One region of the Paenibacillus pseudetheri genome, then DNA from elsewhere that is predicted to be linked to it. Evidence: predicted binding sites of a transcription regulator. Region 1 holds the regulator's gene; each other region holds the start of a gene.
What was found. Region 1 encodes Rex, which represses fermentation and respiration genes when NADH is low (regulators of the CRP and FNR family bind a similar motif). Its sites were predicted from a motif close to TTGTGAAATATTTCACAA; they were not measured.

Region 1 (11,106 bases):
ACATTTCGTATACTTTTAGTATATCAAACAAATATCCGTTTGAACAAAAACAAGCGAACCATAAATGATCCGCTTGTTTCTCCTATAATGCTTTTGTTTAATTTAGCGGCTAGGTAAACTGTAACCTTCACCCATTCGAGCCCCATCTGAGAACCGATAAAATTGATAATAATATCGACCGCTTTGTTTATAAAAAAGCTGCCAAGCATACTCCCCGTTATACACTCCTGGCAACAACCGCTCAATGCTGATGTCCGGAAGATCGGCTTTTATAAGGCTACGCATTTTCGCTTCAGAGGTCCCTTTACTTAGTTCTTCAGCATATACTGCGTCGGTTCCTTCAACAAACTTCCCGTCTACAGTAAAACGCACCCAAACCATCAACTCGGTCCCGGCTTCATTCTTCCCTGTTAAGACCCAGTACACCGCATTTTCATCCCACACGGATTTCTGCGCTTTGGTTACCTCTGTCAGACCAGCACTGGTTTTGGCGACATCCTTAGCGATATCTCGCTCGTTCCATTGATCTTTCATAATATAAGCATAGAACTGGATAAGTCCGAACAGAAGGAGCAGAATCAGAACTGACCCCAGGAGGATCCATTTTTTCCTTTTCTTCAAGGTGCAGCTCCCTTTCTAGTAATATATCTTTTTTGATTATATAACACACCTGTGTGTTTATCCAAAGTTTCATATCCAATTCAATGATCTAATGATCAGAAACACAAAAGGCTGTAACTTTGCAATCGCAGAAAGTCACAGCCTTTCAGTTATTCGTTTTGATCTTAGACTACCGTTTAAGCAGTCCATCAAAGGATTCTTGCGCCTTACGACGGATTGCTTCCTCATCTAACGTTACACATTGTCCATGTTTTACAACCTGTTTACCGTTCACCCATACATGCTCAACATCCTTGGCACTGGCAGAGTATACAGCATGAGACAACAGATCTGTGTGTGGTAGCAAATGCGGCTGGTCTATATCAATCGCGATAAAGTCCGCTTTCATGCCTGCAGCGAGTCTACCCACATCATTTAAAAAGATAGACTTTGCTCCATACTCCGTAGCTATACGCAGCGCTTCCGGAGCTGGAACAGCCGTCGGATCACCACTTACACCTTTATGGATGAGGGCTGCAAGACGCATCTCTTCAAACATATCCAGATTATTATTGCTTGCCGCACCATCTGTACCCAATGACACCTTCACACCAGCCTTTAGAAGATCCGTAACCCGAGCCACTCCACTAGCCAGTTTCAGATTACTTCCTGGGTTATGAGACACACCTACATCATGACGAGCCAGAATCTCGATCTCTTCATCATTCAAATGAACGCCATGAGCAACAATAGACGGACGTGTGAACATTCCAAGCTTCTCTAAATGCGCTACAGGCCGCAGTCCGTAATCCACCACATTCTGCTCCACTTCGCGTTTCGTCTCGGACATATGGGTATGCATTGGTAAATCCAAATCATGTGCCGCCTGTACAAACTTAACGAAGAAGTCCGGTGGGCAAGTATATGGGGCATGAGGCGAGATCATCGTCGTAATTCTGCCGTCAGCCTTACCATGCCAGTTGCGCGCAAAAGAAATCGCTTCCGCAAGCTTGTGATTCTGTACTTCCTCTGGACATAAGCCAATTACGCCTCTCATCAGTACGGAACGAATACCTGATAATTCGACTACCTCAGCTACTCGATCCATATGATCATACATATCCAGGAAGGTTGTAGTGCCACCTTTCAGCATTTCTAGTACTGATAAGGAGGTTCCCCAGTATACATCTTCTCCGGTGAATTTCTCTTCCATCGGCCACATCTTCTCTTGAAGCCACACCTGAAGTGCTAAATCATCTCCATAACCACGAAGCAATGACATTGCAGCATGGCCATGTGTATTTACCAGACCTGGCATAAACAGCAGACGACTGCCATCAACAATTTGCACACCATCTTCCATTAAAGGCTCTTCTTTTCCTATGTAAGTGATCAAATCATCTTCAATAGTCATATATCCACTCAGAACCGGCTCATCCGTTCCCGGAATAAGAAATCGCCCGCCCTTAATAATCGTTTTACTGCTCTTCATTTCCGCTTTCTTCCTTTCCGTCTTTCAAATAATAAGCAAGGCTTTGCAAATCCGTTGTAAAATCGGCAGCATGAACCCGGATATTCGGTGGTGTTTTTAGAATCATTGGTGCAAAATTCAAAATCGCCTCAATGCCAGACTCAATGAGAATATCAGCTACATTCTGCGCTTCTGAATCAGGCACTGTAATAATCCCAATTCGAATCCCTTGTTCACGAACCGTCTGACCAAGCTCCTCCATCGGTTGAACGGTAAGAGAGTTGATTTTCCGTCCTACCTTAGGTGCATAGGAGTCAAATATAGCGGTAATCTTCATAGTATCTTTCAAATAAGCATTGTAATTAGATAATGCATGTCCAAGGTTACCAGCACCTACTAGAGCCACATTCAATTGTTGATCCAGCTTCAGAATATGGCGGATTTTTTCAATAAGATAAGTTACGTCATACCCGATACCTTTTCGGCCAAAGTCTCCAAAATAAGCTAAATCTTTACGGATTTGAGCGGGATTTAAATCAAGTTTTTGTCCTAGTTCTTGTGAGGAAACGGTTAATATTTCACGTTTCTGGAGATCATTCAAGAAACGCAAGTACACAGGAAGTCTGCGAACAACGGCTTCTGATATTTTATCCGATTTCATAATTTACCTCCTAATTTAAGTAATATTCTGTTCAAATCCTATCAAAATTTCTGCACCTCGTCTCAATGAAGAGCGGTATTCTTATACCGCCCTTCATTGTAGAGTGATTAATAAGATCGATGACGTTCTTTTCAAGAAACGCCTCCGTCTTCCAACCACTCCGCTATACGAGGAACCATTTGATCCGTAAGCATATGCTCCATTTTCGGGCCAGGCAACGAATAGAGGAAATACTTCCCATAGTGAGATTCAATCACCCTTGTGTCATACACAATAACAATACCCCGATCTTGCGCTGTCCGTACCAGCCTTCCAAATCCTTGCTTAAAGCGAATAACCGCCTGAGGAACAGACAACTTCATGAACGGATTCTTTTTCTGGGCTTGTAATAACTCAGACTTTGCTTCCGCTAGGGGGTGGTTTGGCGGTTGAAATGGAAGCCTCACGATCGCCAAGCATGTTAATGCTTCACCTGGAATATCTACACCCTCCCAAAAGCTGCTTGTTCCTAACAGTACAGAGGCTGCACTATCCTGAAAACGGCGGATCAGCTTGCTACGGCTGCCCCCCTCCACGCCTTGACCTAGCACCGCGATCTCTTGTGAAGCCAGAGCCTCTTTCAGAGGATCGTAAACCTGACGTAGCATCTTGTAAGAAGTAAACAGGACAAGCATCCGCCCACGTGTTGTAATCGCTGCTTCTGCAAGTGACTGTACGAGTGTATCGACAAATCGGGCATCGCCCACACTACCCTTCACACTAGGGAAATCCCGGGGAATAACTAACAGCGCCTGCTCCCGATACTTAAAGGGAGAAGGCAGGAGTGATGTCATCAGACGCCCCTCTTCCGCAGCTTCATTAAGTCCGAGATTATCAATCATAAACTGGAAAGATTTGTCGACAGAGAGTGTCGCCGAAGTTAGCACGATACTTTTCTTCTTGTCGAAAAACAGCTCCTTAAGCTGAGTACTAACATCAACAGGAACGGCATACAGCTGTAGCGATTTACTACGATAATTCCCATTCGCCTCCAGCCAATATACTACATTCTCATCGTTTAATCCCATAAAAAACCGCACTTGCTCACGTATAGAAGCTAAATCCTTAAATAAGCCGCTAATATCGGTAACTAGACTATCTGAGGAAGATTGACCTTCTTGATCTCGCATCTCATTAAGCATTTTATCACCTTTACGGATAATTTCGCTTAATGTCAGATTCATAGTATTCTCTAGAGCAACCAATTCATCCCAATCTTTCGGTTTACGGGTAGGAAGTAGCCGCATGACTAACTGTCCAGCTTCTCCCGCCGCTGCATCGCTACGTTCCGGCAAGAGGCTGAATAGTTTATCACTAAGCAGATCCCAGGTTTCTTTTACGGTAAGCAGGTCCGGATAGATTCTATCGATCACTCCGCTCCATTCAGAAGCTTCCTCACTGCCTGATGACTGAAGCATTTGACGCAGCGTAGGAAGTTGGCCATTTCGACTATCCTTATAAAGACGCGATAGTGTATGCGCCACCGTGAAATGCTTCATATGCATGCCTAAATGCTTGCCAGCCACGTCCTCCAGATGGTGGGCCTCATCTATTACAAGATGTTCATAAGCCGGAAGTAGCTGGTGCCCAGCCTTAACATCTGCGAAAAGCTTAGAGTGGTTCGTAATGACCACGTCTGCAATACCAGCTTCATGCTTAGCCCGGTGATAATAACACTTACGGAACCAAGGACAGGAGCGACCCAGACAAGAATCGGTATCGCTTGCCACCGTCTCCCAGAAATCTCCGCCACGTCCACTTAGATTGAGCTCTTCGTCATCTCCTGATTCACTTTGTGTCAGCCAAACGATCATCTGAGCCGCAGTAAGCGCATCTTCCCTCGGACTTATAAAGTCTTTTTTATTAATTTTATGTTCGAACTTACGAAGACACAAATAATGCCCTCTGCCCTTAAAAATTGCAGCTTTAAATGGAAAAGGAACTACCTGTGTTAACAAAGGAATATCACGCTCACGCAATTGATCCTGCAGATTAATAGTATGAGTGCTGACCATGACTTTTTCACTTGTTCGTACGCTTTGGTATATGGCAGGCAATAAATAACCAAGGGATTTGCCGGTTCCTGTCCCTGCTTCGATCAATAAATGCTTATCTTCGGCAAGTGCCGTCATCACCTCATTGATCATAATATCCTGAGCTTCTCGGCTTTCATACTGTGGCAAAGTTTCTTTAAGTCGTTTCGTTACTTCATCCATATAATCTGTAAAAGATAAATTGTGTAGTGGATTCTCAGCATGCTCGTCTCGAGGTGGAGCTAATTCGTTCCAGTCTCCTACAGCAAGTGCTAATTGACGATAGAAAGTCAGATCACCTTCGGGCTGAAGCGTCTCCGCTTCCCGTTCACGCAGCAGACCATCAAAATACCAACCAAGATCACTATCCTCTTCCGTAAACAGCTCACAGAGTCTCTGGATCGTCAGCAGAGGCAAATCGTAGAGCTCCTCCAAACATTTCAGCAATACAAGAGCTGTTGCGAGTGCATCACTGTCTGCCTGATGCGGACGATCATGCGTCACTCCAAAATGTGCACTAACTGATCCTAGTTGATAGGATGTGAGGGAAGGAAAGCAGATTTTCAGAAAATCAATCGTATCTAAAATCCGCCCTTGAAATGGTAAATACCCACATCGGTCTAAAGCATTTTGCAAAAAATGGAAGTCGAATGCGACATTATGCCCTACAAGCACAACATCATCCAAGAGTGGGACAAGCTCCATCATCATCTCATCCAGCTCAGGTGCATCCTTTACATCATCGTCGGTAATCCCCGTTAGACCAGTTATAAAAGGAGGTATCGGCGTTCCGGGCTTGACGTAGGAACCATATACCCGGGAGATGGACCGGTCTTCTTCTATAATTGCAAGGCCAACCTGGATAATTTCACCCACGGATTGGGTTCCCGTTGTTTCAAAATCAAGCACGGCAAATTTCATTATAATTCTATTCCCTTTCAATTGAGACTCTTAATCAGCATAACAGAAGTTGCGAAAAAAGGCGATGCACACCACTGGTTCAGGGGATGCATCGCTTGAATGAAAATGCGGAATAATAAACCGTAAACGTAATAATTTACAATAATGAAACAAGCTGATTTCCGAAATGAAGCTTACCTCCTCGGCGGCGGCAAACCTCCAAATTAACGGTTGGTTCAGGAAGTGCCGGGTCAAGCTGCAAAGAAAGGCCAAACAGCTCCCGCGCTTCATTGAAACGTTCTTGAGAGGCCCTGATGCAACCTAAAGCGTTATAAACCATTGCCTTCAGCTTGGTTTCCCGTACCAAACCGAGCATATGGTTCAGATGACTCCAAGCAGCTTCCCCCTCCCCCTCCTGCAGGTAAGAGATGGCTAAATATAATCGAGCAGCCAGGCTATCCGGATATTGCACAATAACTTCCTTAAACTGTTCAATACATTTTCCAAACATCAGCAGCTTATAATACCCCTGACCTCTAACAAAAGTATCCATGCACAGCTCGGGTGCTTCCTGCTCTGGCACTTCCTCTTCAACCACAGTCGTAAAATCTACACTTTCACGAAAGTGACTTAGCTTCTCAGCAAAGGCCAGCCATTCATCCATCACTTTATCACTAAGTCGGTGCAGCATATTATAATTGCATAAAAGCTCATTCCGGCGGGCACCCTCCGCTGTAGGGTAATCTGTTACGATCTCCTGAAGCACCTTGTTCATTTCAGCAAACAAATGTTGAAACATGGGCTATCCCCCCTTACTGAAGATGAAATCAGTTCAGCTTGCCTGACTTCATTTTCTGCGAGAACGGGGTCTTTCATCCCTGCCATTCATTACATGGCGTAAGTCCATAATTTAAGCGATTGTAGCATGCAATTCATGATCAGCCAGCTTCACAGGTCTGTTGTTCTCATCCACGAATACCACCGTTGGCTTATGCGACTCCAGTTCTTCCGAAGACAGCATCGCATACGAAATAATAATTACTGTATCTCCCGGTTGAACAAGACGTGCAGCTGCACCATTTAGGCAGATCACACCACTGCCGCGAGGCCCTGGAATAACATAGGTTTCTAACCGTGAACCATTATTGTTATCCACGATCTGCACTTTTTCATTCTCAAGAATATCTGCCGCTTCCATTAAGTTCTCATCAATGGTAATACTTCCCACATAATTCAAATTCGCTTCTGTCACCGTCGCCCGGTGAATTTTGGATTTCATCATATGTCTAAACAAGAGCGGCAACCTCCTTTGGAATAAATACATTATTGTCAATTAAGCGCGTTCTGCCAAACTTCACGGCAAGCGCTATAATAATTTCCCCATTTACATCCGTTAATAAAACTTCGTTCTCTAAGCCTTCCAGATTAGGGAATGTCAGTATTTCCGCATAATCAATGACCGCCAAAGGTGAGCTGGATACAACCGATGTCAACAATTCCCGCACTTCAGCAACGGTTGTAACTTTTCCTTCTTCAATGGCCTGACGTGCTTCACGTAAGGAACGAGATAACACCAATGCTTGAGAACGTTCCTCCGGAGATAAGAATACGTTACGCGAGCTTAGTGCAAGTCCATCTCCTTCACGAACGATAGGGCAAGGCACAATTTCAACATTCATATTCAAATCGGATACCATTCGGCGGAGTACAGCTACTTGCTGAGCATCCTTTAACCCGAAGAAAGCATAATCTGGCTGCACGATATTGAATAGTTTATTAACAACTGTTGTTACGCCATTAAAATGCCCTGGACGCGAAGCCCCACAAAGTCGAGTGGTAAGCTCTGATACCGAGACAGTAGTCCGGGTAGGTTGTGGATACATTTCTTCCACACTGGGGATAAATACAATATCGACACCTTCGCGTTCCGCAAGCTCCAAATCACGCTCTTCATCGCGCGGATAGGAATCAAAATCCTCATTCGGTCCGAACTGCAGCGGGTTCACAAATATGCTCATGACGACCGTGTTGCTCATTTCTCCTGCCCGCCGAAGCAGACTGGCATGTCCTTCATGCAGGTATCCCATTGTTGGAACAAACCCAATCGGGGTATGCCCACCTTGTCTCATATATTCCAAGGCCTCGCGCAGTTGCTTAACGCTTCTGACGACTCTCATTTTATTCCCCATCCTTTCCGGCGCCGCCGTATAAAGATTCCAGAACGGTTTCATCCGCCTTAAAAACATGGCCTTCATCTGGGAACGAACGGTCCTTCACTTCTTGTACATATTGGCTGATACCCTCACGAATTACATTACCCACATCCGCGTAGGTTTTGACAAAACGTTTCTCACGGTAGGGTGAGGCATAACGTAGCAAATCATGGAAAACCAATACCTGACCGTCGCAATAACGGCCTGCACCAATTCCAATGGTCGGAATGCTCAGTGCCTCAGAAATCGCTTGTGCTACTTCTTCTGTCACCAGCTCCAGTACCACTGCAAAAGCACCTGCCGCTTCAAGGGCTTTAGCTTCATTCATCAGACGTTTTGCATCTTTGGCGTCCTTACCTTGAATGCGGTAGCCACCAATCATATTTACCGATTGTGGTGTAAGTCCAATATGCCCCAGCACAGGAACTCCCGCAGCTACAACCGCAGTAACAGTCTCACAAATTTCGAGACCGCCTTCCATTTTGACGGCATGAGCCCGCCCTTCCTGCATCAGTCTGCGCACACCCCGCAAGGTTTCATCTATACTTCCGTGGTAGGTCATAAATGGCATATCTGCCACAATGAATGTTTTTTGTGCGCCCCGAGTTACTGAACGAGTGTGGTAGACCATATCGTCAATCGTAACAGGTAAAGTTGTATCATATCCAAGTACCACATTTCCCAGGGAGTCACCCACCAGAATAAGATCGATACCGGCTTCTTCAGCAAGTAGAGCCGATGGGTAATCATAAGCAGTCAGCATGCTTAACCGCTCACCATCTGCTTTCATTTTTTTCATTTTCACAATATTAAGCGCTTGATTGTTTGCCATTTCTCTCTTCGTCCTCCTTTTTGAAATTACATCCCCGTAAAAATCGCAACAAAAAAACCTTTTAGCAACGATTTGCTAAAAAGGTCCGAAGGGCAAAAAAGAGTCACTCGCGATCGTCCCTTCTGTCTCGGTCCTTACGGCTCAGAGCAGAATCCAACGTAACCGTCTAACGCAGTTATGAAGGTGATTCCAATAATAAAACCATTATAAGTTCATAAGATCAAGAGTACAGTTCGCAAAACGATACCGCCTCTGCCCCATAGTATAACAAAAAGGACTCGGAAATACACGAAAAAAATATGACAAGGGATGATACCCTGTCATATAAAAAAAGATTTATAAAAGCTCGATTTCACCTGAGCATACGCTTGAAATCTCTCCTGCGCTGTTTTTAAGGATTAGTCCACCTAACTCATCCAGACCTACCACAATGCTTTCAGAGCGTCCCTGAGGGCTATTCAGAGCGATTTGGCGACCCAAAGTAACTGACATCGACTCCCACAGCTCTTTGATAGGTTTAAAACCTTGTTCCATGTATAGATTGTAATGCAGCTCTAACTCATTCAATACAGCTCTTACCAGCTCCGAACGGTCAATAGGGACACCGCCCCGCTGAATCCGAAGAGAAGTCGCTACTTCCTTCAGGTGATCAGGATAATCGTCTTCAGTCAAGTTCGCAGAAATTCCAATCCCGGCGATGCAATAATGAAGCTCTCCTTCTCTTAGCGAAGACTCGAGCAAAATTCCACATATCTTTCGACCGCCTGCAAGCAAATCATTTGGCCATTTAATCCCGGCGTCTACTCCAGTTACACGGCGAATTGCCTTACAGACAGCAACCCCAGCAAGCAGTGTTAACTGAGGAGTCTGTAACAAAGGTAAATTCGGACGCAATACAATACTCATCCAAATGCCTTTGCCACGAGGAGAAAACCATTTCCTACCCATTCGCCCTCTAGCACCGGTCTGTTCTTCAGCGATTACGGTTGTTCCTTCTGGCGCACCGTTTTCCGCCAATCGTTTGGCTTCCTCCTGAGTAGATACGACAGACTCTAGGAGCTGAACTCTGTCTAGCCAATTCGAATCAGAAGCTTCCTGCTTCAATCCGGTTAGCGACAGCGCTTTTTCATAGCTCATGTCCATCCATCCTTTTTGCTTCAAGCAGCAATTCTTGTTTATTGTTAAGAAGATCTCCCGAAGCAGTCGCCTGCAGAAGTGCACTCAGCATATTGCCAAGCCAAGGTCCTGGACGTTTCTCAAGCGCTTCCGCCAACTCATTGCCTGTAACAGCAAGCTCCGAGAGACTCTTCAATGGCATTTGTGCGATCCAGTCTCTTGCAGGCACCGCTGGGATTCTGTCAGCAGCGGGAAGGGCATCTGCTGGCAGGATCGCCAGCAGCGAGAGCCACCCTTCGGCGGCTTCCACGCCGAAGGTAAGCACGGCGGCGATCCAGCGCCGCCGCAGTAAATCCGTGCCGCCCGGTTCCCCCGGTGGCACTGCCTCCAGGGCAGCGGTCCAAGCTTCGCGGACCCGCAGCACCTGGACGACGCTGGTACGCGTCGTCCCAGAGAACGTCCATGCCCGCAGCAGCTCATCGGCCTCCTGGGCCGACTGCTTCAGGGCATGGAGGAGAAGCGCCCACCGCAGATGGGCGCTCTCCAGTTCCCCTATCCCGGCCGTTAAGGCGGCAGCAGCCGCCAGATCGGTTCCGTTCCAGGGGAACGGGGCTTTGCCGCGCGCTAGCAGCTCGCAGCGCGCTAGCATAGCAAGGCCGCGCCGAGGATGCGGCCCCTCTACGATACGGTCCAGCTCCGCGCGGACACGCTCCACAGCAATATGCGCCAGCTTATCTCGCTGGCGCAGTAGCCCCCTCCACGTATTCTTCGCGATGGAGAAATCTAACACCGATGCGAAACGAACGCAGCGAAGCATGCGAAGCGCATCCTCATCGAACCGTTCCTCTGCATCACCCACACAGCGGATCATACGGAGAGCTAGATCCTTCTCACCTCCGAAAGGATCAATCAAATCTCCACCCAGCCCACAGCATATCGCGTTAATCGTAAAATCACGACGGCGAAGATCTTCCTTCACATCGCTAACAAATTCAACATGGTCCGGACGGCGATGATCGACATAGCCGCTTTCAGTCCGGTATGTCGTCACCTCAAATCCATGCCCATCCTGAAGCACGGTGACCGTCCCATGTGCTAGCCCTGTCGGAATACTGCGTGCGAAGATGGCTATCACTTCCTCAGGCACTGCTGAAGTTGTAATATCCATATCATGCACTGGCCTACCCAATAGCTCATCGCGAATGCAACCTCCGACCCAAAAAGCCTCATGGCCGTTTTGA
Region 2 (11,106 bases), on a different contig from region 1:
AATCATGACAATCGGTCCGGGTATCCCCACATAATCTGCAAGCAATGCCCCAACAATAAAGAAACTGCATGCGATCAGAAGTCCCGCACCCATCATCATGAAATCTTTGGGTTTGTTATCCGGATTGTCATGCTGTAAATCATCACCGGATTTGACTAGTGTACCGTTACCGCTTAGATGAGGCTTTTTCTCGCCCAGACGTTTCAGGAAGCCCGCCACAATGATGGCGAATACGTTGCCGATAATTGCCGACGGGATCATCTGCGATACGTAATAACCGGCTTCGTGTCCACCCAGAATGCTTGAGTATGCAATGGAGAGAGGAAGAATGCCTTCGCCGATTCCACCGCCAAGGATCGGTACGATAATAAAGAAGAAAGTATGATACATGCTATAACCTGTGAGCGTTCCTACCAGTAGACCGCCCAGAACCGCTGCAATCGTCCCGACGATCAGCGGGATGAAGATCCGCGTAATACCCGCTACCAGTGTTTTGCGGTGCATGCCGAGCATACTGCCACTCACCAGGATGGAGATGTACAAGTACAGGAAGTTGGCCTCTTTCATCAATGTGGTGACAGCGTCTGTCACGGAAGAGTTGAACAAATTTAAGTAAATCAGCAGGGATGGGATCATAAGAGCCATGATAGCGGGGCCGCCTATATTTTTCAACAAGGGAAGCTTCATACCGATATCACTCAGCAGAATACCCAGAACCATAATGACAGCGAACCCTCCAATCATGTCATTCGGTAGCTTCCCCGCCACACTTGCAAGAAGAATGACCACTGCCAGAGCTAGATACACAGGAAGCGGAAAGGCACCCACCTTAAATTGCTTACATTTTTGAATGAAGGCAGCCTTTTCTGGCAGGGGACCTTCCTTTCCTTTGGAAACAGGTGTTGGAATCGCTTTTTGCATTTTTCATTTCCTCCTAAACTCTTTTCTAGCCTTATAGTAGCGGAAATGAAAGCGCTTTTGTTTTTACGTAATTATTGATTGAATTATGAAAATTATTAAAGTAAGCGCTATCAAAAAATAAGTAATTAAAAACCGCCGATTCCTTATAAAACACGGAACCGGCGGGCCACTCCAAAAAGTTATATAAATTTAGAAATCACAGAACTGCCGCGGGAAGACATACGATATCGCTGTACAGGCCTTCCTATGGTGCCATAGGTCAATTCACTGTTCAGCGCTCCCATATCCGCGAGGACGGCAAGATATTTCCCGACCGAAACCCGCGAGATTCCGGAACTAACTGCAATCTCTTCAGTGCTAAAGGAATTTGCATTATGGGTCTCCACCGCTTTCCAGACCGTCCGCAGTGTGTGCCGGGTAAAGCCCTTGGATAAATCCTGAACGGTCGAGGGCTCTTTCCTATACCCGGTTAGCTTATCCAATTCAGACTGATCCAGCGAATCCTGATTGCGGAACAGAAAATGCTGTTCCTTGTAGGCGGAAAGGGCTGCGAGAAAGCGTTCAAACTCAAACGGTTTAATAAGATAATCGACTGCACCGTTCTGAAGCGCGTCTCGGATACTGTCCTTATCGCTCGCAGCTGAAATAATAATCACATCTATTCGTTTGCTGCCTCGACGGAGTGCGGACAGCAGTTCCAATCCATTGCTCTCTTTCATGTAAATATCCAGCAGAATCAGCTCGAAAGACTCATCTGCCAATTTGATCAGTGCTTCACCCACTGATTTAGCCCAGCCTTTACACTGAAAACCTTCTACTTGCTCCAGATAAAATTTATTCATCTCGGCTACCATCGGATCATCTTCTACAATCAGTACACTAATCATTGACCATCACTCTTTGCTCGATAGGGTAAACTAACCGTAAATCGGGTCCCTTCTCCCTTTCCCGTTTCACAAACAATCGCACCTCCCATAGCTTTAAGGCTCCGCTCAACCAGATACAAGCCAACGCCTCGATCATTTCCTTTTGTCGAATAACCCTGTTGAAAAATATACGGCAATTTCTCATCTGGGATACCGCTTCCATTATCACTAACCGTAACTATCAGCGTCTTATCCTGAAATTGAAAGCTGAAATGAATACATTTGCTGCCCGTACCTTCCGGTGCTTCCATTGCGTTATCCAAAAGATTACCGACTATCGTAATGAGTTGGCAGGATCGCTCCGGATCGCTAGGCTCCGGCAGAACCCCATCCTCCAGAAGCACCAGCCGAATTCCGGCTTCTCTGGCCCGACTCAGCTTACCCAACAGAAATCCGGCCATCACAGGATCCTTCACTTGTCTCACCACCGTACCCATCTCTGCCTGTGTTGTTGTGACAGTACTTGTTATATACTCCTCCAACCGATCATACCTTTTCATATGCGTTAATCCTAATATTACATGCAGCTTGTTCATAAACTCATGCGCCTGGGCACGCAATGCCTCGGCATATAAGGAGATGCCAGATAATCTTTCCATAAGTATGCTGATCTCCGTCTTATCACGGAATGTGGCAATTGCACCTTCTACAGCTCCCTTTACATGAATGGGAACCACATTTGCCAGTAACGTAACGCCGCTATGCTCCACCTCCAAGTCCTGGCTGGCTTCACCGGTTTTGAGCACAGTATTCATCCGCAGTGATGGCCAAAAGCTCTCCACCGACTGGTTCAAGGGATCATCCTGCATGCCAATGGCTGCAAGCAAACGCCTGGCTTCTGTATTAATCAAAGTAATACGTGACTCTTTATCAACGGCAATGACTCCCTCCCTAACTGACTGTAGCATGGAGTTGCGCTCTTCCAAAAGCTTAGCAATAGCGGCCGGTTCCATGCCAAACATCATTTTTTTGATGACACGTGCTAGCAGAAATGCTCCCGCAGCCCCTATTAGACTACCTATAAGCAATCCCCAATATAGGATTTCCACGTTCTCTCTTATGGCAAGTCTGATGTTTCCCAGTGATATCCCAACCGCCACCGCTCCTAATTGTTTCCCGCTTGCAGAGAAGACAGGTGAAAACGCTCTTACAGATGGGCCCAAAGAACCCTCGGCTTCCGAGATGCTTTCCCGCCCCTGCAAGACTGCGGCTTCATCGCCACCGATAAAATGCTTACCAATTTTGTCCTTGTCCGGATGGGAATATCGGATCGCATTCATATCCATGACCACAACAAATTCCACATTGTTCAACAATCGGATTTCCTCAGTGTAGCTTTGCAATTCAGACGAGCTGCGTGATTTGTTTAACGCTTCAATAATTAGAGGGTTACGAGATAAAGTACGGGAAATGATCACAGCCTTTTGTTCCAACGAGGATTTTGTTTGTGAGGAAACCTTTATACTAAATAGCATATAGACCACTAGCAACATTATGATAAGAACTGCACCAATCATCAAAGTAATTGTAGTTTGCAGCCGAAGTGTGTGTTTGCCAATTTTCATCAGCTGTCCCTCCGGAAATTTTTCTTCATTCTAACGTATACGTGTAAGGATGGCTATGACCTTATACGCTACACCGTTATAATAAAACAACAAACGCATGGCTAAGATGAGCCCAAGCGTTTGTTTGCCTAGCCGAAAAGAGGCAGGGGGAATACTTATTGAGCTTTTACGAATTCAGCGGATTTCATACCCGTTTGGCGGCCGAAAATAATAATTTCCGCAACAGAGTTACCGCCGATCCGGTTTTGACCATGCAAGCCTCCGGTAACTTCGCCTGCTGCAAAAAGCCCTGGAATTGGTTGTCCGTCTTTATTTAAAACTTCTGTGTTGGTGTTAATTTTCACGCCTCCCATCGTGTAGTGAATTCCAGGGCCGATTTTAATTGCATAATATGGCGCGCCGGACAAGTCATTGTCCATTCCGGTTGTTCTGCCGAAGTCGGCATCCTGTTTATTCGTCACCGCGCTGTTCCAGGTGTCAAGTGTAGTTTTCAACTGATCTGCCGGTACGTCCATTTCTGTTGCCAAAGCCTCGATCGAATCTCCTTGGATAACGAAGCCCATTTTTTCATATTGTTCAATCGCTTTAGCGCGAGATTTTACGCCGGAATCAAATACAAGAAACGCAGATTTCTCAGGAAGCTTATTGATTGCAGCGGTGACATTATCTCGTGTATCCAGTTCGTTTGTGAAACGTTTGCCTACACTTGAAACCAGGATCGCTCCTTCCCCACGAACAGCCTCCCCAATGAGATAGGACTTTTCCTGCTGCACAGTCGGGTGAACTTGGATTTGATCCATATCGACTGTGATACCGCCGAGCTTCTCAATCATCTTGATACCGTCACCGGTGCTGCCCGGCTGGTTGGTGGTAACGTACCCCTCCAAATCAGATCTGACTCCTGAAATCATGTCTAGATTGGCGCCGAAACCACCGGTTGTCACCACGACAGCAGACGCTGTAATCGTTTTCTCATCAGTTTGGTCAAAGATGACTTTGACGCCATTGACCTTACCGTCTTTTTCGGTTATTTCCTTGACATTTGCGTTAACAAATAGGGGAATGCCTTGTTCTTGTACGTTTTTCACCAAACCTTTGACAAGGTATTGTCCTACTGCAGAGCCATCTTCAGGACGGTGTGTGCGTTTTTCGTTCATTCCGCCTGTAATCGTGATATTATTCAATCTAATCCCGATAGAATCCAGCCAATCAATCGCACTTGCGGAATTGTCTACGAAGAAACGAAGCATCTCTTTATCGTTCGTATCATGGCCACCTTTTAAGGTCTCTTCATAAAACAGATCATTGCTGTCTTCAATGCCTTGCTCTTTTTGAAATTTCGTTTCAGAAGCATTCATTCCCGAAGATGATTTTGTTGTATTCCCGCCGGCAACCGGCATTTTTTCAAAAATAACCGGGTTCATCCCTTTTGCTCTCGCCTCAAGTGCAGCAGACATACCGGCACCGCCTGCACCGATAATGATGATGTCATATTTTTCTTTTAGTTGATCGTACGGTGTATAGCTAGCTTTGGATGCTCCCGAAACGGCTTCAGTTTCCTTTGTCTCGTTGATCTTGCTGGTGTTCTTGCTGGTGTTCTTGTTCCCGTTTCCGTTGCTGCTGTTGCTGTTGCCACATCCTGTGATAACAAGCATGACTGAGAGAACGAGAATAAGAGCAGTGGTTACTTTTTTATTCATGTTATAGCTTTACCCCCTTGTGAATATTTTTACAATCAGCTTAACGGCAAAGGCCCTGCCCTTGAAAGTTTATGTAACTAAAAAAAACGTTTTGTAACTAAAGTAATCACTGCAATGGGTATGAAAGACCACAGGTTAGGGGCATAGCTCAAAAAGAAGAGCCTTTAGGCTCTCCTTCGAACAACGTCTGGCGCTTATATTTAACAGGAAGAAAAAGGTTCTATACGTCTTCATATTGAAGAAGGACAAAATTTAGTAAGTTCTAATCATATTATTAATAATTCCAAACTACTCAACTCCACCACATCTCTGCTAGTGGCCTTCACAGCATAATTACAATCTAACTTCCCGCACAGCACATACTTCTTCTGCCCAGGATCATACACATAGACGGGTGTTAATTCGAACCATCCCTTGAGCTTGTCATAAGCTTCGTCATGGCTCACAGCAATTTCCCCTTCGCTCTTGAACTCATCAAACGTATCGAGCATTGGCTTGTTATCCATATAATTTATAATCTTATAATTCTGCACATCGATGAACAGGAGGATCTTACGCTGGAATATACGATTACTTGGCGCCTTCATCCTCAGTGTTGCCTGAATATGTCCTCTTTCCCGTTGTAAAGTCTTCAATATCCATTCTCCGGATTCATCCGGATAGAGCTGGCTTAAACCAGCTTCGACTGCGGCTATACATTCGGCTTGTTCTGCATCTGTGATAGGAAATGAGTCCGGATGCGGCTCACTAGCTATTGCCTGCTCAATGGGAACTACCTCAAGTAGACTTATCTCCTTCCTTTCGAACGGCTCCAGTTCCGTATTCTGTTGCTCCCAATGCATTACTTGATCAATATTTAGTCGTTCTCTCGTACCTGATATAAACTCAAATGGGATCGTGGTTGTTCCGTCATTTGTAATGTAGATTTCTTCTATCCCATAGATCGGCAGGAGTTGCTTCGTCTCGTACACCGGATATTCTAAAAGCTGTAGTTGTTTCCTCGCCTGTGGCTCTATCGTTTGAAGTGTGAGAGTATAGTTCTCTTTGTGCACAAGGGAGCTGGAAGGAAACTGGCCATATACACTGTAAAAAACAAGCCTACCTTCCGCATCGAAGCGAAGCTCGATCCGTCCACCAGGAGTGACTGGTATGCTACCTATTTTTTCAATAAAATGATATTCTCCAATCTGTTCCTTCTCTAAGTGGAATTGTTTACCGTATACCACCCTTGCCTCAGCTTCAATCCACCGGATAACTCCGTTAAAATCCATATTTTGGAATGGTGTCCCATTCGCATAAGTTTTCCCGCCAACAAAAATCACACTTTTATAGTTGCGGGATTGTAGGTCAATCGTGATGACGGCAGTTCCTTCCGGATTGTAATCGCCCTTCCATTCCTTCATATGAGCAGGAAACCATTCCATACTAAGAAAATAGTTGGTCTCTCCCAGCATCGTAACGTCGTGATAAATTTCATGAGAATGTAAGTAGTAGTTGTCCAATCCATATTTTTGCTGTGTAGTATCAAGCAGTTCTTTGATTCGAATATCCATAATAGTGCACCCCATAAAATTAATGCCTACATCATACCATTACTTAGCTTTGATTATGAAGCGCAGCAGCGAATATTGGAGGGGATTGTTATCCAAGCTCATGCAATGGGCTTTGCTGATGTTCAGAAAATGATCAGTAACTTGAGTTTTAATAATACAGAGTTAATAAAATTTTGCACAACCTTCACCAGAATTCTATACGTGAATAATGACCAAATATTTTAATGGAGGTAAATCATCATGAATGACATCATCGATGGAAATACGGAATTAATACAATTTTTCCCACTTCCAGCGCATCTTAATAGTAAAGATATTGCTTGTATTGTAACTGTTGCTTATGCAGAAGAGCAGGGACCAAATTTAACGGGCCTCATAAATGCTCTATACTCCAAGGGATATACGAACCTTGATCATCTACTAAATTCCACATGGAAAAAATTATACCAAGTTCCGAGGTTGGGACACAAAAGACTGATGCTTCTACTTCGTTTACTAGAACGAATTTCTGCAGATCCCAAGACCATAGAAAACCATTCAATTGTCCCTCGTGTTACAATGCAGAGTAAAAAGGAAATGAAAGAATTTACTTTAAAGAGGATTATAAAGAAGTATAACGAAACATCTGTGGTGGTAATAAGTGAAGCTACCGAAAAAGAAGCTCGTATAAAGAAAATTAAAGATAGACTCCGTGAAATGGGGTTGATCATATAACAAAACCCCGCCAGTATAATGTAGTGTACTCTTTGAATTGGGAGGGCTAAATAAGAGAAGGAGCAATAGAGGTACATTCTTTTACTTACCTTCTATTGCTCCTAATTACATATTTTTTTCAATGTTTTCTTAAAAGATTGTAGCTGTTCAAGGCTTGTAATGACTTTCAATTCATTCAGTAATCGCGCGATGCATCGAACCAGCGTTGAGCCATCTCCTCTGTTAAAGGTTGGTCAATCAGATGATCAGACTGGCTGAGTTGCCATACCGCTTCGGAAAGGTCTTCTCGTTCGGTGGTTTCGATGCCTTTGAGGTTGTTAAAGCGCGCGGTGAAAGCAGAAATGGCTGCCTCGGCTTCGGCAAAGGTACGGGCCTCGGACAAAGTTACCTGCGCAACGTTATAAGCTTCATTAGCCAGCTTGGCCAGACGTTTAGGCCAGGACGAGAACGGGCGGCCGAACTCAGTCGTCCACCACTCAGGCTTTCGTAATTGGCTCACTGAAGCATGGTCGGTCCAAGGGCGTGCTTCAGCTCGTTTTTTCATTTGCTGTTTCAGACGCTTACCAGCGATCTCTTCCACATTGTAGGCGATAAATCTGTCAAGCAACGGCCAGGCATTCAAGGTAGGAAGCTCCCCCAGATCAGGCATGAAACGAAGCTCCAGATTCGTTAATCCGGCATGATGCACCAATAAGTCCAGGTCGCAGAAGTTTCCCCACAAACTCAATGAGTTAAGGTTTGGGTACCGGTTTAGACACTCCAGCGAGATAGGCTGTCCCAGCGGTGTGTTCTGTAGCGTCAAGCTCGTTACCTGGTGCAGCTCACCCAGGTCGGGCAGCAAGAAAGGAGTATCAGTCTTGCGTCGGCCGGTACGCGGCGCTAGTGTCAGGGAAGATGGCATATCGCCTGTGGCCGAGAAGCTTGATAGATCGCCGGACACACTCAGGCGGAAAGACCGCTTCGGAAGCTTTAGGCTAAGGGACCTCCCGGATGGGTCCAACTCGATATGCAAGCCATGCAAATTGGACTGACTGGTGTCCACCACCGTGTCTGCAGACAGGATCGGTGTCCACGTCATCTCTTCAATGGGACGTTTCTTTGCCCAGTCAAAGAAGCCTAAGTCACTGCCTGTATAATGTAGAAATCGTGGCCAGGGAGAGCCAGCCGGCGTGGCAAAGGCATCGAATACGGTCCAATCGATATGCGCATCAGACGCGACATGAAGGTCTGCCTTCTTCCCCAATTGCGACGGACCAATAGATAGACTACCCACACCAGGCTTAATGACAAGAGTATGACTGCATGGACCTGTCAAGTCGATAGGATAACTACCAACTTCTCTAACAGAACCAGCTGAAGGACGAGCTTGGTTATCATTTGGCATTTCTATCATCCTTTCCACTAAAACATATCAAGATCAATTCGACGTGAATTTACTGCTAAATGAACTAATATTCGCGGTTAAAGAACTATCGTCTGATCAATAAATTGAGAAACTTCCATATATTCACTAAATCCTCTAACGGCAGCAGTTCATCTCTCAACTGACCCACACACGTTCCATATGTATCCGCCACTGCTTCATAACTTCAAATGCCTGCCCCGCATGCCCAGGTATCAGATAAACTTTAACGCAAACATGATTCCGGTATTCCTTCATGCTTTTTCAAAATTCATATGTCCCAAAACGTTCTCTGAGAGTTTCTTCATGCGGGATCCACTCCGAATCACTCCATAAAGACATTCTTACGATTTCTGACAGCTTATCTACGGCTTGCTCTGGTCTCGTAATGCTAATGAGGTCCTCAAAATCCTCAATACGTATATCCAACGCTTTCCGCAAGTAGTCATCATTAAGACGCTCTTCTTTGAGTTGTTCATATTCATCCCTCGTCCACTGTTCACAAAAGATTCTTTCGGCTTGAAGGTCTCCATTCTCGAAAAACGACAACTCGAATATCTCCTCATTCATATATCCGGCGGTCATCACTGGCTCCTCGATAAGCGAGGACAATGTTTTGCCGATCTCCTTCACCGTACCCCATACAAAATAATCGTGGAGCACGCTGATCCAGTTCTCGTTGCTTTTGCTTACGTACATGACAACTTTGATCTCTTGAGCCTCTTTATTTGACTTGCCTAATACTTCGCCATGCCTTTCGCTTAGCTCTCTTAATGCTTCGAGAGTCTTCTCAAGGTTGTTCGACTTGATATGCAAATTTGCGAATGATCTTCCCACGAGATGGTCTCCTCTTATGGCTTATTTACTTATCCTAATTCTTGTTTCTATGCTATAAATTGGTTCTATGAATATCTCTTATTTCCATTATAGTGATCGCTTGTTTTGAGTCTACCTACTTTTCACCTGAATTTTGGAAATGACCTTTGCAAGAGTATAGATATAGCCTTGTCCGTTCACTACAATCGCCAAGCTCCTTCCCTGCGCGCTTCGCTCCCTCATTAAAAAAAGAAGGTGTCCCTCTGTCATTTTATGACTTTTGGGACACCCTCTGTCGAACTATTTTACACCGTCACATGGTACGATTCACCGCGTTATCTGTAACGACATGTTATCAAAATATAGTTTTATTTGTGTTAGTGTTGGTGTTGTATCACTTATCTTGATTGCAAGCGTCTGCGGCCAATGTCTCTAACATTATTAACCTACGATAACGCCAACATCGCATTCATATCTTCCTCGGCAGTGGTAATCAGCTTTAATCCAAAAAGCTCAACTAATACATCCAACACCCCATCCGAGATGAACTCAGGCGGTTTCGGTCCGATACGAATATCCTGAATGCCAAGACTGAACAAGCCTAGCAGAATGGCTACCGCTTTTTGCTCAAACCAAGACAGCACGATGCTGACAGGTAGCTCGTTCACCGTACAATCAAATGCCTCAGCCAGAGCTAAAGCAATCTTCACCGTAGAACCAGAATTATTACATTGCCCAAGGTCAATATAACGCGGAATGCCTGTGTCTCCAACAGTTCCATAATCTACGTCATTAAAGCGGAATTTTCCGCAAGAAGTGGTTAAAATGACGGTATCGTTCGGTAAGGAAGTCGCTAACTCGCGGTAGTAATTCCCACCTTTACCTGGAGCGTCACAACCTGCAATGACGAAAAACCGGCGGATATGCCCGTCTTTGACAGCCTGAATGATCTCTGGTGCCAGCCCGATTACTGTTTCATGATGATATCCTGTCGTAAGTACCAGATCTGACTCTACATCAGCCGCAGGTAAAGACAACGCCCGATTAATCAGTGGGGAAAAATCGTCATTCGTGATTTTCGCTACACCTTCCAGCCCTGCTACTTCATATGAGAAAAAGCGGTCTGCATACGTACCCTTAATCGGCATCACACAGTTTGTAGTTGCAAGAATTGCACCTGGAAACTGCTCGAACAGTCTGCGTTGATCGTACCAAGCTTTGCCGATGTTGCCTTTCAGATGCTTATACTTCTTGAGCGCAGGATAGCCATGGGCAGGTAGCATTTCCGAGTGGGTATAGATGTTGATACCCTTTCCTTCCGTCTGCTGCAGCAATTCCTCGAGTGCATACAAGTTATGCCCTGTCACCACAATACATTGACCTTCTATTTTATTCTGGCTGACTGTGATGGGTTGTGGAATCCCGAAGCGATCCGTATGCGCACGATCCAGCAGATCCATGACGCGAACCGCCGCATCTCCAACCTTCATCGCCATCTCCAAATGCTCC
Region 3 (11,106 bases), on a different contig from region 1:
AGGTAGCTTGAAAGTTAGCAGTCAACTGCACTCAACAAACTATCTTGCACGGTTTTAAGGCTAACTTATTAATAGAACAGTTACACACAAAAATAAGACTCTGCTACAACTTGTTTGCCTGCAATCCGGCCGAATGTGAAGATATCAGCGATGGCATTCAGCTTTGCGAATACCTTGAAGCAATTCCTCAGCAAACTACATTGATAGAAAATAGGTAGGACCTAAGGAGGTAAGCGCTATCTTTATACCTATAAAAACGCGACGTGAAGGCCTTCATGTCAACAAGTGTATACCCAATGTCATTAATTATCTATTTGAAAGAAAGGCCACTTTTCATAATGTTACTTTAAGGACATTGACATATGTTATAAGCTTCTATGACGTGTCGGAATCTCGGAAGGGAGGAAAGAGCATCGAGGTAAGCTGAAATGGAAGCACATACCATTTAGGAGATTGATGTTTCTTGACTCAAGAATCAGAAGGGAGTTAGTACGATATGATGAGGAGTAGAAAATGGTTAGCTCTCGTCATGGTTGCGATCATGATCATAACCATGATGCCGATCGCGCAAGCGGAAGAGGCGCTGCCGCCTACACAGTCAGAGGAACAGACACCAGCGAACCTGCCGGGCGAAGCCGATCCGGTCGAGGTGACGAATCCATCAGACCTACCGGGAGCGGGTACGGAGGGTGTTATTGCGTCAGTGTATGGGGCGTTAAATCACAATCTTGCAGCGGGCTTATCTTATGAGTGGTCGCAAGAGCCGGAAGCTTCCTATCCGGATGAAGGCAACACACTTACGGATGGTATATATGGGGCAAGCAATAGATCCGACGTAGCATGGGTTGGACATCATTTGAGTAAGACACGCGAAGTTGTGTTTGATTTGGGGGCGAAGAAATCCATCACGGGTATTAAAGCCAATTTCCTCGAAGATTGGCCAACGAACAATGTACTCGTGCCACTCACGGTATCGATGTACGTCTCCGATGACAAGGTGAACTGGGGACTGCTCAAAGACAATGCCACGCAGAAGCTGTGGAATGACGGCAAATACACGGAGACCTATGTGTGGGACGGCAGCAAGGACGGCATTAAAGCGATCGGCCCAGATGCGAAAATCGCGTATGCTCGGTACGTCAAAGTGACGTTCTCCATGCATCCTTCGGCGATGACGCTCGTGGATGAGATTGAAATTATCGGTCAAGACGGGCAAGCAACGGGAGCAGTAACCGTGCCGACGCAGGAGGCGAAGCTCCTGGCACCTGGCGAAGCGACGGCGGGCATTCAGGATCTTGGACTGCTCTATAACGGACATTATGCGGATAAACCTGGAATAGGGAATTGGAAGAAGGACCGGATTATTCCGAATATCAGTTACGTGGATAAGGATAATAATCCGACGGCATGGCTCTTCGATGGCATCCTCTATCTCGGGACGAACTCTCCAGAAGGCCGCAGTTTCGGGGCGGGGTCGGGTAATCCGGCCATTCTTGCAGACTGGAAATGGTATTTGGAAAAAACATTTGCGGCAACTGGCGATATGCAGCAGTTGAATGAAGCGACAAAAGAAGTCGGTCTGAAGCTCGGCGAACCGAATCATAAGACAAAGGTTGTTCTGATGATTCCGTATCCGGATGAGGGTGTAGTCAATTTCGGAGATCTCGGTGACGGAAATCTCAACTTTACTGGCCACGATGCGCAAGCGCTTACAAATCGTGCGAAGGCAACGCAGTGGTATATCAATGAGGTGAAGTCGCTCTGGCCTGAGGGGAAATATCCGAATCTTGAACTGGTAGGCATGTACTGGCTGGAAGAACAAATCGGCATCGATGCAGCCGGTCCGGACTTGGTGAAATCTGTAAGTGAGCAAGTGCATGCGGAGAATATGAAATTTTTCTGGATTCCGCATTCCTTGGCGTACAAGGCTTATATGTGGAAGGATGTCGGCTTCGATGCGGTAGCGCTCCAACCGAACTATTTCTTCGCGCCGATAGGTTATGATCGTTTTGAAGATGCTTCGAACATCGCGAAACTTTATGGGATGACTAACGAGTTCGAGTTCGATGATCGGATGCTGACGGACGGTGTGTTCCGGGAGAGGTATATCGATTATTTGAACAGCGGTGTGGAAACCGGATTAATGGAACATGGCTTCAACGCTTACTATCAAGGTAATAATGCCGTTTATGATAGCGCCGTGAGCACAGACCCGGCCAATCGGATCCTGTATGACTGGCTGCATCAATATGTCAAAGGAACTTATACAGTCAACAACGCGGCTCCGCCTGAAGTGGAAGTGCAGATGAACGGTGAGCCGTTTAAGGCAGGGGAAGTTCTAGCAGACTCCAAGAAAGTGAAATTTACATGGAACCTTAAAGATGTTGCCGATCCAAGTGTGATCAAAGTTTCTGCGATGTATGATGGAAAGCCTTACACGGTAGGGACGGAAATCACGTTAAAGAATATGCTTGGCAAGCATGTGTTGGATGTTACCGTCACTTCGGGGAAATCGAAGAAAACATCGTTTACGTTCGAAGTGAAGACGGATGCTGCGACAATGATTGCGCTCGTGGACAGTTACGTCAATGACAAAAAAATGAATAACAACGATGCAACGGCCCTTAAAGTTTACCTCGATGCGATGAAACAGGCGGAAGGCGTCAACCCAGCCGAATTCACGACATCGCTGAAGAACTTCAATGCGAAGCTGGATCAACTGAAGCAGAACATTGCGGGCGATGCCTATACGATGTTGAAGGAAAGCGTCTATTACCTGGCAGGCAGTCTGGCTCAAGGGAAACCTGTTGAAGTATCGTCGATTGAAAATGGTGGTCCGAATTATATTCCATCCAACGCGGTGGACGGATTCCAAGCGACACGCTGGGCGAGTCACTATGATGATGCGAACTGGTTCCTAGTCGACCTGGGTCAGCCTACAGCGATAGATACAGTTCGCATCAGTTGGGAAGGTGCTCGCGCCGACACGTATAAGCTGCTCGTATCGGACGATAAGAAAACTTGGACCAATGTAATGCCGAATGACGGCATTATTAAAGCGCAGGACGGTAAAGAAACGGTTCAATTTAAGCCGGTTACGGCGAGATACATCAAATTCGAAGGCGTAAAGCGGGCGACATTCTACGGTTATTCCTTCTATGAGTTCGGTGTATATTCGCTTTCTAGTCAGCCGGCATCTCTGGAACGCAATCTTGCACTAGGGCTTCCTTATAGCTGGTCGCAGGAGCCTGAGGCAGCGTATCCGGATGATCAGAAGGAACTGACAGATGGTAAATACGCTAAGTTGGATATTAAAGATCCGGCGTGGGTCGGACATCTGCGGAAGAAAACTCGTGAAGTCGTGTTTGATCTAGGTGATAAGAAATCGATCTCGAAGATCAAAGCGCATTTCCTGGAAAGCTGGCCAACCAACAATGTGCTCGTGCCGCTGACCGTCTCGATGTATGTCTCCAATGACAAAGTGAATTGGGGATTGCTTAAGGACAGCGCGACACAAGAACTCTGGCGAGATGGAACGTACGATGAGACCTATAAATGGGATGGCAGTAAGGACGGTATCAAAGCCATCGGCCCAGATGCGAAGATCGCCCATGCTCGCTATGTGAAGGTGACATTCACAATGCATACGCGTGCAATGACCTTCGTGGATGAGATTGCAATCCTCGGTGAAGACGGCAAAGCTGCCGGAGCCGTAACCGTTCCAACGTATACGCCGAAATTCTTGGCGGCAGGCGAAGCGACAGCGGGTATCGAGCATCTTGGACTTTTGTATAACGGGCAATATGCGAATGACCTAGGCATCTGGACGAAAGAACGGATCATTCCGAACATTAGTTATGTCGATAAGGACGGCAAGATTAAGGATCGACTCTTCGATGGCGTCCTGTATCTTGGCATTAATTCTCCAAATCCAGGTCGTGATTTCGGCGGGCAGGCTTATCTGGAAGATTGGAAATGGTATCTGGATAAAACCTTTGCGTCAGGCGGCGATATGGATGCGTTAAACGCAGCGGCTAAGGAAGTATCCGATGCGCTGAACGAGTCTGGCGTGAAGGAAAAGGTTGTCCTCATGATTCCGGATCCAGGTGAATCGATCACTAATTTCGGAGCTGTTGAACAAGGTGGAGAATCGCTGAACTTCAATGATTCCGTTGGCAAAGATAAAGCCCTTGCGAACCGTGAAAAAGCAGTTCAATGGTGGCTGCAGCAAGTCAAATCGAGATGGGAAGCAAAAGGTTACGCTAACCTCGAGCTTGTAGGTATGTACTGGTTCGAAGAGCAAATCAGCACAAGCCAATCCGGACCGAATCTGATCCGTTCGGTGAGCAGCACCCTGCATGACATGCAAATTAGCGGCAAGGACCTGAAGTTCTTCTGGATTCCGCATTTCTTCGCTTATAAAGCGTTCATGTGGAAGGATGTCGGTTTCGATGCGGTGACGATCCAGCCGAACTACTTCTTCGAGCCGACGGATATCGAGCGCTTGGAGGATTCTGCGAATCTGGCGAAGCAGTATGGCATGTCCAATGAACTCGAGTTCGATGATCGGATGCTGACGGACGGCGTGTTCCGCGAGCGGTATATCGATTACTTGAACAGCGGTGTGAAGACAGGGCTCATGAAGGATGGCTTCAAATCGTATTACCAAGGCAACAATGCAGTCTATAACACCGCGGTAAGTAAAGATCCAGCGACGCGCGTTCTTTACGACTGGCTGTATCAATTTGTTAAAGGAACGTATCAGGTCAACGAGGCTCCGCCTTCCGAGGTAGACGTGCAGATGAACGGCAAGCCGTTCCAGAGCGGGATGAAGCTGCCCGATTCAGAATCCGTATCCTTTACATGGAAGCTTAGAACGGATGATGGTCTGACGAAAGTGACGGCGACGTATGACGGCAAGCCTTATACAGCGGGTACCGTTATTCCGCTTGCAGGCAAGCTTGGCAAGCATGAGCTTAACATTACCGTTACGGCGGGGCGTATGGTGACAAAGTCATATGTTATCGAAGCAACGACGAATGCATCTGGTATGAAAGCGTTAGTCGACCGCTTCGAACAAGCGAAGCAATTTACGAATTCTGCAACGGTGCGTTCTTTGAACAACTATTTGGAAATGATGAAGCGCTATGAAGGGAAAGATGCAGCGCAAGTCACCAAGTATCTCAAAGGCTTTAACGCAAAGCTGGATGAATTTAAGAAGGCGGGTACGATAAAAGATGAGGCGTACAATACGCTGAAGGAAAGCGTCTATTACCTCATAGGCAATTTGGCGCAGAATAAAACGGTAGAAGCTTCGTCTACCGAAGGCAATAATGCGAATTATGCACCGGCTAAAGCCGTCGATGGATTCCCTGCTTCAAGGTGGGCGAGCGAATACGTGGACAATACTTGGTTCCTGGTCGATCTCGGTGAAGGGAAGGAAATGGATACGGTTCGAATCGATTGGGAATATGCTCGTGCCGATAAATACAAACTTCTTGTGTCGAACGATAAGCAGAACTGGATCAATGTCATGCCAAATGACGGAATTATTACCGCGCATGATGGCAAAGAAACGATTCAGTTCAACCCGGTCAAGGCAAGATACATGAAGCTACAAGGCATAAAAAGAGCAACCGATTACGGATATTCCATCTACGAGTTTGGTGTCTATAACCTCTCGGGCGCTGTAGACGTGAAGGGCATTGAGGGCATACAAGTAAAGGTTGACGAGGAGGCAAAAAAAGTTACGATTGATGGATTGCTGATGAATGGCGTCCTTACAAATGTGAAGTTGAAGGTGCTTGATCCGAAAGGCATGGTTCATCTCGAAGATGAGACGAAGAGTACAGTTGCGGGAAGCTTCCAATTCACATTCAAACTTACGGGTAATTTAAAGGGAACCAATGAGGCGTATCTATCAACTGGCTATATGAGCGAGCCTGTAAAAGTGACCTTTGAATACTCAAAAGAAAACCCGGGTAAAGGTCACGATAAGTAATGGAGAAATAATCCATCCAAGCAGCAATACGACCCGCGCTGAAACTTCCTGTACCGGTTATCGAATGATCTGTCCGAGTAAGACTAATAACCGAAGTAAGAACGTTTGAGGCGTAACATAACAAGCCGATTAGGTGCCAGACCACGGGGTCTATACCTAATCGGCTTGTTTCTATGTACAGAGGTGATGACAAGACGGGATCTCTTCTTTCTTAAACGGGAGAATCATTTGCGGGAACGATCTTCAAGATCAATAAAAAATATACTGTAATCGAAGATAATAAATTTGAAAAATTAAGAGGTTTTAAAAAGAAAATTAGTGATGAACCATTGGCCATAAGCTAAATTATATCAAGATATTATTCAGGTTTTAGTGGGAATGTATTATGTATTGTATAATAGAACGACTGCCTAACCAGGTATATATAATATAAAACATAGGAGGATACATGTCCTGGAGCAAATTGAAGCAACAACTGGAGAGTTTTCTCTGTCCTGCGTTATACGGCAGGGTTGAATATCGCGCAAGCAGCTACCGTTATTTACCTGATAAATCAGGGAGTTGTTATATATCGGTAGATAAAAAGAACGTACTCAATATGAATGATAGAACTAGCTCAATTAAATGGTATCAGACGGAGCAGGAGATTAAGAATGATTCAGATCTCCAAATTCCTATCAACCATGAAGAAATTGAAGCGGTTAGAAAAGATAGCAATGGGATCATCCCAGAGGATCGTCTAATAGTCATTGCAAGAAGCAGAAAAATATCAGAAGTTGCAAAGGAGCTTTTGTCAGCACAGACGTCATTAAGTAAATCGAATTTTATTGTTATAGCTACTAAGTATTTATCTATTTCCATAGAGGAGAGCTTAGAAAGCGACGATATCTTATTGAATATTCTAGCCTTAGTGGACAGACGAGTTGGAAAAAAGCGAATGCTGAACATGACTGAGAAGATGAAGTTAAAGCATCCTATTGTGCAGTATTTTTATGAACTACGGCGTAGTACATAATGAAAATAAATAACTTCATTGAAAATTCAAGAGCAGATGAACTGTCCGGATGTCCTTTATATTTATGTGGATCTTACGGTCACGTATGAGACGAAATCATTATTGAAGAGATGGCATCATTGCCATCTCTTTTTTTGATAGAAAGGCGATGTGGATGTGACCCCTCACTGCTAGGTGACAGTCATCATAGACGTACTTGTATGAGGTTGCTACAATGATCCATGGAAATTAAGTGAAACTAATCACAGGGAATTACAGAAGGAGTTATTTATCGTGAAAAGAATTGTAACACTGAGCACACGCAAACTGATGGATACCGCAAAACACGGAGGATGCGGCGCATGCCAGACATCTTGCCAGTCCGCTTGTAAAACTTCCTGCGGAGTTGCAAACCAGAAGTGTGAGAATGCAATGAACAGATAGGATTCGGAATTGTACCGCCCATTGCTCTGCTGATGGGCGGCTGTTTTTAAGAAATGGACGCTACCTCTACAGGATGGCAAAGCCGTTTCTACTTGTGTGTAAAAGGAGCCTGATTAGCAAGTATGATTCATCAATATAAACTAAATGGTTACAACATCGTGCTCGACACCTACAGTGGCTCGGTACATGTTGTTGATGACCTAGCATATGAAATTATAGCGAATTATGAGAAAACTTCTGCCGAAAAAATCGTGACAACGATGTTGGATAAATATAAACATGATTCCAGCATTTCCGAGAGTGATATTCGAGAAACCATCGCGGATATCGAGGAGCTTAAGAATGATGGACAGCTCTTTACAAAAGATGAGTATGAGAACCTCTCGCTCGATTTAAAAAAACGAAAAACTTATGTTAAGGCGCTCTGTCTTAATGTTGCGCATACCTGTAATCTGTCATGCGACTATTGCTTCGCTAGCCAAGGGAAATACAACGGAGATAGGGCAATCATGAGCTATGAGGTTGGACAAAAAGCTATCGATTACCTGCTTGAAAATTCGGGTCATCATCGAAACCTGGACATCGACTTTTTCGGCGGGGAACCGCTCTTGGCTTGGAAAGTGGTTAAACAGATCGTAGCTTATGCAAGAAGCAAAGAACAAGAATACAAAAAGAAGTTCCGCTTCACCTTCACGACGAACGGGATGCTGCTGAACGATGAGGTCACCGAGTTTTTAAATCAGGAAATGTACAATGTCGTATTAAGCCTGGATGGAAGAAAAGAGGTTCATGACCGGCTTCGCCAAACGGTTAACGGAAAAGGCAGCTACGATCATATTGTTCCGAAGTTCAAGGAATTCGTTCGTAAGCGCGGGGACCAAGAGTACTATGTTCGAGGAACTTACACTCGTAACAATGTCGATTTCACCAACGATATATTTCATATCGCAGATCTTGGTTTTGACAAAATCTCTATGGAACCAGTCATCTGTGATCCAAAAGAACCCTATGCACTTACCGAGGAGGACCTGCCGGAGATATACAACCAGTACGAAATTCTCGCCAAGGAAATGATCGGGCGTGGTGAACAAGGCAAGGGGTTTACCTTTTATCACTACATGCTTGACCTCTCGGAAGGACCTTGCATACAGAAAAGAATCACTGGCTGTGGTTCAGGAACTGAATATCTTGCTGTCACTCCGTGGGGAGAGCTTTTTCCTTGCCACCAGTTCGTCGGGGATGAAGAATACAGCATGGGAAATCTCTGGGATGGCATCACAAAGCCTGAGCTGCAATGTCAATTTAAAGAGAGCAACTGCTACTCAAAGCCGGAATGCAAGGACTGTTGGGCGAAACTCTACTGCAGCGGGGGTTGTCCTGCCAATGCACTGCACGCGACGGGTTCCTTGGTCGGAACCTATGACTTCAGCTGTGACGTCTTCCGCAAAAGAGTCGAATGTTCCATGATGGTCAAGGTGGATGAATCCATTAGAGCGATGGAAGAGTAATCTAACTAGTTAGCGTAACGGATGATAAACTGTAACCGAGAAATAGACACTTATAAATGAAGTGCTCTTTCTCGGTTTTTTTATTAACTCTAACTTTCACTCGGTGATGTAGGATGAGGAATTCAAGTCTAATCTGTTTTAGCGGACAGAGAGGGCTTTTTTTAATGCGAAAATCCCGGGTTTTTACTTAAATTAAAAATACATATGACAAAAGATACATTAAATTAGAAATTCAATAGTTTTTTTGTCGAAAAATAAACTTTTTTCTAGGGAGTGTCGATATAATAGGATAGAAATCTGCTTTTCTGCAGTAACTGTAATTACGGAAGCGTTAACAATTATATGAATAGTCATTCGACAAGGAGGAAAGCGATGTTAAAAAAGTTAGGCAAGATTGGATTGGTATTTATTTTAGTCATTGGACTGCTACCGATGATTTCACTCCGGGCATACGCTGCCACACCTTCATTCACCAAAACGGTGGACTTTCCCATTCAGCCTCCAGTTACAAACGCCTCGGGTAAGAATGTTTCTGATGTTGATGTTCTTCCTGACGGAAGTACCGCAGTAGTGTTGAACACATTCGCTTATCAAGGAAATTCCTATGTTTATACTTATTTTCTTAAAGTATTTGATAGCACAGGAGCTCCAAAAACGGATGTTCCTCTAAGTAACTTAATGGATACCTATTACAAAATGACTGATGTGAATATGCTTGCGCTAAGTGATGGAAGGATTCTGATTACTTACCATAAAAGCGACAGCGGCGATAACAATTTGCAATTGGGGACCGTTAAGGAGAACACCCCCAATGCCTATTTCATGGTGCTAAACCAGTCCGGACAAAAGGTGGTCGGTCAGACGCAGATTAATACATACTCTGCCGCCAGTACCCCGGCACTCACGCGCTTTGTCTCTATAACGGAATTGTCTGACGGCAATATAGCTTTTTCCTGGCAACGAAACGACAATATTAGCACGGCTACGCGTGTGTTCTCTGTTACGGGTAACCCGGTTTCGAGCGAAACACTGCTGGTTTCTCATAATGCGAGCATGACTAATGTATCCGCTGGAGACGGTGTATATATGGTTGCTTACAATTCGGGAGTAGGACCCCAGACGGATACTGTTTATCTGAAAATATTCAGTAATAGTGGGACTCTGTTAAATACGATTAATAAAGGAATAAGAACGGATGAAAAACAGCTGTTTCTATCCACGTTGAACAACGGGAATTTCATGTTCAGCCAATATAACTATAGAAACGACTCATCAACGGTTTCTTTATATGATAAGAACGGTACGAGTAAGGGTGATTTTACAGTAAGCGGCTCTCTAGGCGAATCTTCGGCTGCTATTTATAGGAATAGTGCAAATCCGGGCTTTGTAACAGTAAGTACCGACCCCACTTCTACCAATGCCATCAATGATGCGTACAACAACTTTAAAGAATGGTCGGGAACGCAGTATGCTTACCTGAATTATTATGACAATGACGGTAAATTAGTCTTTACATCGGATCAGCCGGTGGATTCCGCTCCGGTGGCTATGCAGGGTTTCAATGAAGCCACTTGGATGTACGCTGTGGAATATTATCCAAGCTTCCGATTGTATCCCACATTTGGCGACAAGCTTGTCTTGGTGACAACCGATAATACGGACGCTGATCATTATAGAATAACCGCTAAAATATTTGAGACGGGAGCTCCGGCACCAGCGGCTATCATTGACTATGCAGCTGAGCAACTGACCGGACTGACGCCAAACAACGCGTACTCGGTTAACAACGGTACGGCGGTAACGGCGACAGCAGATGGTAAGCTGGCTATAGACAGCAGATGGTTGGGGACGTCAGTGAGCATCGTTAAGAAAGGTGATGGCTCGACGACAACGGATAGCCCGGCACAAACGCTGACTATTCCATTCCGTCCAGGGGCACCGACTGGTGTAACGGCGACGAATGAAACGGCGATAAGTGCTAACGATGGTACATTGACTAACGTAACAACTGCGATGGAGTACAAGAAGGGTGTGGCGGGTACTTGGACAAATATTTCAGGTGCAACCGTAACGAGACTTGATCCGGACATCTACTATGTCCGGACAAAAGCGACGGTGACGGCGTTTGCGTCAGAAGCGAAGAGCGTGACGGTGGCTAC

Region 2: the regulator Rex is predicted to act here: its motif matches at 5,130-5,147, upstream of L1028_RS14790 (flavocytochrome c).
Region 3: the regulator Rex is predicted to act here: its motif matches at 7,247-7,264, upstream of scfA (six-cysteine ranthipeptide SCIFF).

Annotation. Positions count from the first base shown of each region.
Region 1 is NZ_CAKMAB010000004.1:96,395-107,500, reverse strand. Features, by position in the region: gene L1028_RS04935 (cell wall elongation regulator TseB-like domain-containing protein) at 103-621, opposite strand; gene L1028_RS04930 (amidohydrolase) at 791-2,092, opposite strand; gene L1028_RS04925 (redox-sensing transcriptional repressor Rex) at 2,079-2,732, opposite strand; gene dinG (ATP-dependent DNA helicase DinG) at 2,864-5,725, opposite strand; gene L1028_RS04915 (tetratricopeptide repeat protein) at 5,862-6,503, opposite strand; gene panD (aspartate 1-decarboxylase) at 6,615-6,998, opposite strand; gene panC (pantoate--beta-alanine ligase) at 6,991-7,833, opposite strand; gene panB (3-methyl-2-oxobutanoate hydroxymethyltransferase) at 7,883-8,749, opposite strand; gene L1028_RS04895 (biotin--[acetyl-CoA-carboxylase] ligase) at 9,086-9,886, opposite strand; gene L1028_RS04890 (CCA tRNA nucleotidyltransferase) at 9,876-11,106, opposite strand, start outside.
Region 2 is NZ_CAKMAB010000014.1:71,724-82,829, reverse strand. Features, by position in the region: gene L1028_RS14805 (2-hydroxycarboxylate transporter family protein) at 1-921, opposite strand, end outside; gene L1028_RS14800 (response regulator) at 1,101-1,808, opposite strand; gene dcuS (DcuS/MalK family sensor histidine kinase) at 1,805-3,412, opposite strand; gene L1028_RS14790 (flavocytochrome c) at 3,568-5,112, opposite strand; gene L1028_RS14785 (hypothetical protein) at 5,379-6,665, opposite strand; gene L1028_RS14780 (hypothetical protein) at 6,906-7,379, shown strand; gene L1028_RS14775 (hypothetical protein) at 7,555-8,763, opposite strand; gene L1028_RS14770 (hypothetical protein) at 9,046-9,618, opposite strand; gene hcp (hydroxylamine reductase) at 10,044-11,106, opposite strand, start outside.
Region 3 is NZ_CAKMAB010000052.1:10,205-21,310, forward strand. Features, by position in the region: gene L1028_RS27925 (DUF4855 domain-containing protein) at 497-6,001, shown strand; gene L1028_RS27930 (SF0329 family protein) at 6,450-7,016, shown strand; gene scfA (six-cysteine ranthipeptide SCIFF) at 7,290-7,439, shown strand; gene scfB (thioether cross-link-forming SCIFF peptide maturase) at 7,562-8,947, shown strand; gene L1028_RS27945 (S-layer homology domain-containing protein) at 9,320-11,106, shown strand, end outside.